One region of the Pseudomonas sp. B21-048 genome, then DNA from elsewhere that is predicted to be linked to it. Evidence: predicted binding sites of a transcription regulator. Region 1 holds the regulator's gene; each other region holds the start of a gene.
The links. Region 1 encodes sigma-54, which starts transcription at its own class of promoters, with help from an activator protein. Its sites were predicted from a motif close to ANTGGCATNNANNTTGCTNT; they were not measured.
Positions count from the first base shown of each region.

Region 1 (3,276 bases):
AAACCGGTAGAACCGAGTTTCTCACGGGCAATCAGGGCCTCGAAGACGTCCTGCATTTCCAGATCCGGTACTTCGCGGTGGATAAGGTTGGCAATTTGCTCGAGGGCTTTCTTTTTACTGCCACCCGGCGCGTTCACTTGGGAACGGCCGGGGGTCAGGATGGTTTCTAGTCGGATCATGGATTGGGGGTGTTAGCGACCGGTCGCGCCCTGGAGGAGGCTCTGGGTCTTTTCCTTATGCTTTTTGAGTTGGCGATCCAGCTTGTCGGTCAGCAGGTCGATGGCGGCATACATGTCCGTATGCTCGGCATTGGCGACCACTTCTCCGCCGGGAATATGCAGCGTGGCTTCGATTTTCTGCAGCAGTTTTTCGACGTTCATCGTGACTTGCACATTGGTGATCTTGTCGAAATGCCTCTCTAATCGGTCGAGTTTTTCGCCGATGTAGGTGCGCAGGGGTTCGGTCACTTCCAGTTGGTGTCCACTGATGTTGACTTGCATACAGCTTCTCCTTCGTTGCCAGTGCATAAAGCGGCAGGCAGAAATGCCTGCCACTGGAACGCTGTGGCGAGCCCGGCGGTTACATCAACCGCTTCCGTTCGCTGGAAGGCGCGATCCCCAGGGATTCGCGGTACTTGGCGACGGTGCGACGGGCTACCTGAATGCCTTGTGCCTCCAGTAAACCAGCGATCTTGCTGTCACTCAACGGCTTTTTCTGATTTTCCGCGGCAACCAGTTTTTTGATGATCGCGCGAATCGCCGTGGACGAGCATTCACCGCCTTCGGAGGTGCTGACGTGACTGGAAAAAAAGTATTTCAGTTCATAGATGCCCCGTGGGGTATGCATGAATTTTTGCGTGGTCACCCGTGAAATCGTCGATTCGTGCATGCCCACCGCTTCGGCGATGTCATGCAGCACCAGCGGCTTCATGGCTTCGTCGCCGTATTCAAGAAAGCCGCGCTGATGCTCGACGATCTGGGTGGCGACTTTCATCAGGGTTTCATTGCGGCTTTGCAGGCTCTTGATGAACCAACGAGCTTCCTGCAGCTGATTGCGCATGAAGGTATTGTCAGCGCTGGTATCGGCACGACGTACGAAACCGGCGTATTGGGCGTTGACCCGTAGGCGTGGTACCGACTCCTGGTTCAGCTCCACCAGCCAGCGCTCGTTGTCCTTGCGCACGATCACATCGGGCACGACGTATTCGGCTTCGGCTGACTCGATCTGCGAGCCCGGGCGCGGGTTGAGGCTCTGGACCAATTCGATGACCTGACGCAGTTCATCTTCCTTGAGCTTCATGCGGCGCATCAGCTGGCTGTAGTCGCGGCCGCCGAGCAGGTCGATGTAGTCGGTGACCAGGCGCTTGGCCTCGGCCAGCCAAGGGGTCTTGGCGGGCAGCTGGCGCAGTTGCAGCAGCAGGCATTCACCGAGGTTGCGAGCACCGATGCCGGCGGGTTCGAATTGTTGGATGCGGTGCAGGACGGCTTCGATTTCGTCCAGTTCGATGTCCAGTTCCGGGTCGAACGCTTCGAGGATTTCCTCGAGGGTTTCGTCCAGGTATCCCTGATTGTTGATGCAGTCGATCAGGGTCACGGCGATCAGGCGATCGGTGTCGGACATCGGTGCCAGGTTCAGTTGCCAGAGCAAATGGCTTTGCAGGCTTTCACCGACCGATGTGCGGGTGGTGAAATCCCACTCGTCGTCATCGTTGCTCGGCAGGCTGCTGGCGCTGGTCTGGTAGACGTCTTCCCAGGCCGTGTCGACGGGCAATTCGTTAGGAATGCGCTCATTCCAGTCGCCTTCTTCGAGGTTATCCACCGTTGGGGCGGTTTCCTGGTAGGAGGGTTCCTGAATGTCGGCGTTGGGTTTCTGTTCGGCGCTATCGGCCAAGGGGTCGGCGTTATCGAAGTCGTCGCCTTCTTCCTGGCGTTCGAGCATCGGATTGGACTCCAGGGCCTCCTGGATTTCCTGTTGCAGGTCCAGGGTCGACAATTGGAGCAGGCGGATGGCCTGTTGCAGCTGCGGTGTCATCGTCAGCTGCTGGCCCATTCTCAAGACTAGCGATGGTTTCATGGCAGGGGCTTAACACCTTATTCGCCGGCGCACATGCGCCATCCACTACAGGGCGCCGAAGCGCCAAACATAAGCAAATTATATGCCCGAAACTGAAGTGTTTGCCTAGAGCGCTGTAACAATAAAAAGTTATTGATTTTTTATTGAAGTCAGCGCTCTCTCGGCGGCCCGGGCACCTGAGTGCTTACAGGCGGAACTCATGACCCAGATACACTTCCTTGACCAGTTCATTGGCCAGGATGGTGGCGGAGTCACCTTCAGCGATCAGTTGACCATCGTTGACGATGTAGGCGGTTTCGCAGATATCCAGGGTTTCACGGACGTTGTGGTCCGTGATCAGCACACCAATGCCTTTGGCCTTGAGATGATGAATGATCTGCTTGATGTCGCCCACCGAAATAGGGTCCACACCGGCGAAGGGTTCGTCGAGGAGGATGAATTTCGGATTGGTGGCCAGCGCCCGGGCGATTTCCACGCGGCGGCGTTCACCACCGGACAGGCTCATGCCGAGGTTGTCGCGTATGTGGTGGATGTGAAATTCCTGCAGCAGGCTTTCCAGCTCCTGGCGACGACCGGCCTTGTCGAGTTCCTTGCGGGTCTCGAGGATGGCCATGATGTTGTCGGCCACCGACAGTTTGCGGAAGATCGACGCTTCTTGCGGAAGATAACCGATACCCGCCTTCGCACGACCGTGCATAGGCTGGTGGCTCACGTCCAGGTCATCGATCAGGACGCGGCCCTGATCGGCCTGCACCAAGCCGACAATCATATAGAAGCAAGTGGTTTTACCGGCACCGTTAGGACCAAGCAGGCCGACGATCTGACCGCTGTCGATGGACAGGCTGACGTCGCGCACGACCTGACGGCTCTTGTAGCTCTTGGCCAGATGCTGAGCTTTCAGAGTTGCCATTACTGGGCCTTTTGCTCGTCGGTTTTCTTCTTCGGCTGGATCACCATGTCGATGCGAGGACGCGCTTCGGTGACCTTGTTGCCCGTGGCGCGACCGGCACTCGCAAGCTTTTTGACCGTGTCGTAGACGATTTTCTCGCCTTGGGTAACGTTGTTGTCCTTATCGATGACTTTGGCGCGATCGATCAGTACAACGCGATTTTGCGAGGCGTGGTACTGGATAGTCACTCCGTAACCCTGAACCGGCTTGGTGTCGCCCGCCGTTTGCAGTTGCTCGAAGTAGGCGAGGTTGCC
Region 1 covers NZ_CP087168.1:920,352-923,627, forward strand. Annotated here, with positions in the region: gene ptsN (PTS IIA-like nitrogen regulatory protein PtsN) at 1-179, opposite strand, end outside; gene hpf (ribosome hibernation-promoting factor, HPF/YfiA family) at 192-500, opposite strand; gene LOY56_RS04070 (RNA polymerase factor sigma-54) at 580-2,073, opposite strand; gene lptB (LPS export ABC transporter ATP-binding protein) at 2,258-2,983, opposite strand; gene lptA (lipopolysaccharide transport periplasmic protein LptA) at 2,983-3,276, opposite strand, start outside.

Region 2 (3,276 bases), 2.5 Mb from region 1:
GAGGGCCGACGTATTAATCTTCAAGTCAGTCAACACACCGTTGATGATCTTGCCGTTGGCATCAGCGCCAAAACCCTGTAGACGGTTGCCGTTGTTATCCACCACATAGTTTTCAGCGTCGGTCTTGAACGCACCGGCACGGGTGTAGCTCAGGGAACCATTGTCGCTGAGGATGAAGAAGCCGTTGCCCTGGATGCCCATGTCCAACACGTTGCCAGTATTGTTCACGTCGCCCTGACTGAACTGCTGGGAAACGTTGGCCAGACGCACGCCGTTACCGACGGTCTTGCTGCCGGTACCCAGGCGAGTGGCCGAGTACACGTCTTCGAATTCTGCACGGGAGGATTTGAAACCGGTGGTCGCGACGTTGGCGATGTTGTTGCCGGTCACGTCCAGTTGTTTGTTGGCTGCATAGAGACCGCTAAGGCCGATATTGAAAGACATATTCCACTCCTTTGTGCCGTGCTAGTCGGCTCTATAGACCAATGGTTTGAACTTGGGACAGGGCAACGCTGCCCATGCCTGCCAGGTTCAGCATCAACTCACCGCCGGTCTGGCTGATGGTCACGCTGTTGACCGTTGCCGGCAGGTAAGTAATCAGTGAGGTGTTCGTGCCGTCGATGCTGGTCGTCGCGCCGAAGGTGTAAGTACCCGCCGGTGCCACCGCGCCCGCCTCGTCCTTGCCGTCCCAGATGAAACTGGCGTTGCCGGCACTTTGACTGCCCAGGTCGAGGGTGCGGATGGTTTTGCCTTCCGAGTTGCTGATCTTGACGGTGGCAGCAGCAACCGATGTCGGCATCACGACGGTACCGTTGAGGCTCTTGGAGGTATCAACCACCGTTTTGTCGGTCTGCGCGATGACCGAACGGCCCACCAGCGAAGAAGCCTGCAAGGCTTGCGACGAGTTATAGCTGCTGGCAAGGCCGGTAACCGTGTCGTTCAGCGTGGTAATGCCTTCCAGGCTACTGAACTGCGCCAGCTGTGCCACGAATTCGCTGTTGTCCTGAGGATCGAGCGGGTTCTGGTTTTTCAGCTGGGTGACCAGCAGTTGCAGGAACGCGTCTTTGCCCAGTTCTTGCCCGCCGGTAGCGGCAGAGGTCAGGCTGTCCTTGTTGGTCGTGGTCGTGACCGAAGAGTTGGCCAGAACATCGCTGATAACGCTCATGTGAATCGCCCCTTATCACTGACCGAGGGTCAGGACCTTCTGCATCATGGTTTTGGCGGTGTTCATCATTTCGGCGTTGGTCTGGAACGAACGGCTCGCGGAAATCATGTCGGCCATTTCTTCGACGACATTGACGTTCGGGTAATAGACGTAGCCCTTGGCATCGGCGGCCGGATGGTTCGGCTCGTAGCGCGCTTCAAGGTTGCTCTGGTCTTCGACCACGCCCAGTACTTGCACGCCTTGACCGGCCGCGTCCTGGTTCTGGAACAGCGAATCGCTGCCGCCGCTTTGGCCACCCTGGAACATGGTGGCGAACACCGGGTGACGGGCACGGTAAGTCTGGTCGATGCTCGACGAGACGGTCTCGGCGTTGGCGATGTTCGAGGCCACGGTGTTCAAGCGAGTGGTCTGGGCACTCATGCCGCTACCGGCAATGTTGAAAACACTGGATAGGGACATGGATTACTCTCCGCGCAGGGCTGACACCAGCCCTTTGAATTTACTGTTGAGCAGGGTGAAGCTGGCCTGGAAGTTAACCGCGTTTTCCGCGTAGTTCGATTGTTCCAGCTGGGCGTCCACGGTGTTCTGGTCGATCGAGGGCTGCATCGGCGTGCGATACATCAGCGACTCATCGCCGTTGCCCAAGCCTTCAGCTTCGATGTGACGGCTGTTGGTCATGTTCAAGGCGAAGTTGCCGTTTTTGGTTTTCTCGTTCTGCTCGGCGAGCACTTTCGAGAAGTCCAGATCCCGAGCCTTGTAGTTCGGGGTGTCGGCGTTGGCGATGTTGTTGGCCAGGACTTCAGCGCGCTGAGCGCGAAAGCCCAGGGCTTGTTCGTGGATACCGAGCGCTTTATCGAAGCTGATGCTCATGTCGGGAAACCTTCGGGTGACCTGATTTTTCGTACGATGGACATAGCAAGCGGCGTGCCAATTCAAAAAAGCCCGTAAACCGGGGCTTTGCCCGCAATGGCGAGACGGCAATGCCAGAAAAGCGGCAACCGATTTCCGCCACCTGCCGCTTTTCTGCCGCTTTCTCACAGGCAATACCCAATCATCTGTAGGAGCGAGGCTTGCCCGCGAAAGCGGTGTATCAGTCAATGATGATGTTGTCTGACACACCGCTTTCGCGGGCAAGCCTCGCTCCTACAGGTGATGCGGCGTCTATGAGGATCAGACACAAAAAAACGGGAGCCCCATGAGGACTCCCGTTTTTTTATGCCACCAACGAATCACTTCGCCTTGTAAATGATCCCCGGGCTGCACTGGACCATTTGGTAATGATCCGGCAAACCGTTCAGCGCTTCGGATGCGCCAAGGAACAGATAACCGCCTGGCTTCAGCGTGCTGTGGATGCGCAACAGGATGTCTTTCTTCACCTCGGCAGAGAAGTAGATCAGCACGTTGCGGCAGAACACGATGTCGAACTTGCCCAGGCTCGCGTAGCTGTCCAGCAAGTTGAACGAGCGAAATTCCACCCGACTCTTGATCGGCGCCTTGATGGCCCAGCGCCCCGGCCCTTTCGGGTCGAAGTAACGCTGAAGGCGCTCGGGCGACAAGCCGCGGCCGATGGCCAGGCTGTCGTACTCGCCAGTCTTGCAGTTGGTCAGCATGGTGCCGGACAGGTCGGTGGCAACGATCTGCACCCCCGCCTTCAACTGGCCCATGTTGACCCGCTCGAACTCATCGACGGACATCGACAACGAATACGGTTCCTGGCCCGATGAACACGCGGCCGACCATATCCGCAGGCGCTGGCCGGGGCTTGCCTTGATGGCTTCAGGCAATACCTTGTTCTTCAAGACTTCAAACGGATACGTGTCACGAAACCACAGGGTTTCGTTGGTGGTCATGGCATCCACCACCATCTCGCGCAAACCGCTGCGCGGCTGGGTCTGGATGCGCTGAACCAGCTCACTCAGCGATTTGATGCCCTGCTGTTCCATCAGTTTGTTGAGACGGCTCGAGACCAGGTATTGCTTGTTTTCACCAAGCAAAATGCCACAGGCTTTTTCCAGGAAGACCCGGAACTGTTCGAAATCCAAATTACCCGTAGACAATGATGCGGCCTCTTAAATCATGTTGACCGCCAGGGGCAAAGCGCCCCTAGCTGA
Region 2 covers NZ_CP087168.1:4,110,735-4,114,010, forward strand. Annotated here, with positions in the region: gene flgE (flagellar hook protein FlgE) at 1-444, opposite strand, end outside; gene flgD (flagellar hook assembly protein FlgD) at 476-1,165, opposite strand; gene flgC (flagellar basal body rod protein FlgC) at 1,181-1,624, opposite strand; gene flgB (flagellar basal body rod protein FlgB) at 1,628-2,035, opposite strand; gene cheR (protein-glutamate O-methyltransferase CheR) at 2,395-3,222, opposite strand; gene LOY56_RS19365 (chemotaxis protein CheV) at 3,269-3,276, opposite strand, start outside.
Region 2: the regulator sigma-54 is predicted to act here: its motif matches at 2,078-2,097, upstream of flgB (flagellar basal body rod protein FlgB).

Region 3 (3,276 bases), 2.0 Mb from region 1:
CCTGCACGCCATAACGGCACCAGGTGCTGCCGACGCACGACTTCACCGTGCGGGTCGATTTGCCGTAGGCGTGCCCGGTTTCGAAACCGGCCTCAATCAGCTCGGACCAGATGTCCGGCAACTGATGCAGCTGCGCGCCGAACAAGTCGATGCGCTGACCGCCGGTGATTTTGGTGTAGAGGTCGTATTTCTTCGCCACCACGCCGATTGCGATCAGCTTGTCGGCGGTGATCTCGCCCCCGGCGATGCGCGGCACCACCGAATAGGTGCCGTTTTTCTGCATGTTGGCCATGAAGGTGTCGTTGGTGTCCTGCAACGGTACCAGCGAGACGTCCATGATCGGCTGGTTCCAGCACGAGGCGAGAATCGAACCCACCGCCGGTTTGCACACGTCGCAACCGGTGTGGCCGCGGCCGTGCTTGGCCAGCAGTTCTTCGAAGGTGATCACCCCCTCTACCCGCACCAGCGCATAAAGTTCCTGACGGGTGTAGGCGAAGTGTTCGCACAGGCTTTTGTCGACACTGACGCCGCGAGCAATCAATTCATGCTCGAACACTTGCTTGAGCAGCCCTGCGCATCCACCGCAACCGGTGCAAGCCTTGGTCTGCGACTTGAGCAGGCCGAGGTCGGTGCAGCCACCGTCGATGGCCGAGCAGATCGAGCCCTTGGTGACGTTATGGCACGAGCACACGGTCGCTGACTCGGGCAACGCGCCCGGGCCCAGGGTTGGTGCGCCGGAGGACGATGGCAGAATCAGGCTGGCCGGTTCCGACGGCAAGGCAATGCCGTTCTGCATGTATTGCAGCAGGGTGTCGTAATAGCTGTTGTCGCCGACCAGCACCGCGCCGAGCACGCGCTTGCTGTCAGCATCCACCACCAGGCGGCGGTAGCTGGCTGTCGCTTCATCGATGAACTGATAGCTGCGCGCACCCGGCGTCTGGGCGTGAGCATCGCCGATGGAACCGACATCGACGCCGAGCAGTTTGAGCTTGGTCGACATGTCGGCGCCCTGGAACGGCTCGGTGGCTTGATTGCACAGCAGCGACGCGACGCCACGGGCCATCTGGTAACCGGGGGCGACCAGACCGAAGAGGCTGCCATTCCAGGCGGCGCACTCGCCGATGGCATAGATGTTCGGGTCGCTGGTCAGGCATTGATCGTCGATCACCACGCCGCCACGTGGACCGATGTCCAGCGCACATTGGCGGGCCAGCGCGTCTTGCGCGCGGATGCCGGCGGAGAACACGATCAGGTCGGCTTCGAGGAATTCGTCATTGGCAAAATTCATCCGGTAGCGGTACTGCTCGCCAGCACTGATCGACTGCGTGCCACGGGACAGATGAACACCCACGCCGAGTCGCTCGATTTGCGCTTTCAGCGCCAAGCCACCCTGCTCGTCCAGCTGCACCGGCATCAGGCGGGGGGCAAATTCCACCACATGCGCTTCCAGGCCCAGGCTTTTCAGAGCGTTGGCCGCTTCCAGGCCGAGCAGGCCACCGCCGACCACCACACCACGCCGGGCATTGGCTGCCGCGGCACGAATCGCGTCGAGGTCTTCGAGGGTGCGATAGACCAGGCGCGAGTCACCTTCCGCACCTTCAATAGGCGGCACGAAAGGATAAGAGCCGGTGGCCAGAACCAGTTTGTCGTACGAGACGCAACCTTGTGCGGTGATCACCTGACGGCGGTTGCGGTCGATTTCCAGCACCGGCACGCCCAGATGCAAGGTGACGCCCGGCGTCTGGTACAGAGAGGCTTCGCCCAGGGCCAGCGACTCGGCATCGCGCCCGCCGAAATACTCGGACAGATGCACCCGGTCGTAGGCGCGCATCGGCTCTTCGCTGAAGACATGCAGGCGGTAATGGTCGAGGGCGCCGCGCTCGATGAGCTGCTCGACACAATGGTGGCCGACCATGCCATTGCCGATCACGATCAGTGTTTGCAGTTTGTTCAACGCGGCAACATTGGAATTCATAGTAAGCACCCAGCCAAAGCCAATCACGGTTAAAAAAAGCAAAAAAAACGCCTGAAACCTCTCGGTTTCAGGCGTCTTTGCCTGTTCTTCGCGGTGTTCGACCTGGCGCCTTCGCCGGATCCACCGATGTTGCCCACGACCTGCTCGGCCGGTCGATCTTCGTTGATCGAGTGGGCTGCCCATCTGTTTTCGATGGACCTGAGGGGATCAATGCAGCCTTTGTGCCAGCCGGTGGGTCGATACTTCATCCGCGTTGCAAAACTTGCGATTGAACAATCGGGAAACAGGCTGGCGACCCAGAACAGACGTGTTTTGACAGGATTTCAGACGTGGTTGCGCGGATCATTGGCAACAGAGGAGTGGGTACTGACAGAGGGGAAAACTCAGGGAACCGATCGCGGCAGGTGCACGTTTTTATGGCATCGCGCTTTATAAAAGTGCATGTAGCGGTTTTTTCGAGGCTTTCACCGCTTGTAGGACGTGCGCGTCAGATCATTCAACATTGATTAAAGGATCCTGTTTAAGCGTCCTCAAGGTTACTTCCTGCAAGCTACAAGATCTTGCGCCGCTGCCTACGCTTACGCCAGAATCCGCCGGCTTGTGCGCCTTGGGGTTGCTCGGTAACTTGATTCGTGTCACTGCCCATCAGTGATCGGGTTTAGCAGCCTGGGGTTACAAGCAAGGTGCACAAGCTCTTGTCAGTCAGGCATTACCATGCCTGCACTTGATGGTGGTTGTGCGCAGGGCGCCTTCGGGCGCGCCGGCTTTGCTAGCTTCCCCGGTCTGCTAACCTGCGTACAGCTGCCTCCCTCTCGTTTAGCAGCAGAAGGGTTGGCACCCAATCAGAGAAGCCAGCTTATGTTCAAGGTTACGCCAAACCCACCGGACACCGATCCGATATCCCCCTACGAACCCGGTTCAAAAAAACTCAACGAGGCCGCCGAACGCGCCCTCGATTATCACCTCAACTCGATTGCCGACATCAAAGCCACCGCGCGTAAACCCAGCAAGCTATTTGCCGTGGACCCGGAAGCGACTAGCGAAACCCTGGCGATTTTTCTGGTCGAGACGCTGGCCTCGGTCGATGTGATGGTCCATCAGTTGGTCGATCATCTGGAGGGTGAGTCGCGTCACGCCCTGCTGGGTATTTCGAACAGCATCATGGTCGCGGAGATCACGGCGAACCGGGTGCTGGATCACATTAATACGCCTGAGTAATGGTGAGTGAGTCACTGACGCAGGGTTGTGCAGCGGTTCCTTTTTTGGGGCCGCTGCGCGGCCCAGCGAGAGCAAGCTCCCTC
Region 3 covers NZ_CP087168.1:2,937,107-2,940,382, forward strand. Annotated here, with positions in the region: gene nirB (nitrite reductase large subunit NirB) at 1-1,975, opposite strand, end outside; gene LOY56_RS13935 (DUF6124 family protein) at 2,834-3,193, shown strand.
Region 3: the regulator sigma-54 is predicted to act here: its motif matches at 2,011-2,030, upstream of nirB (nitrite reductase large subunit NirB).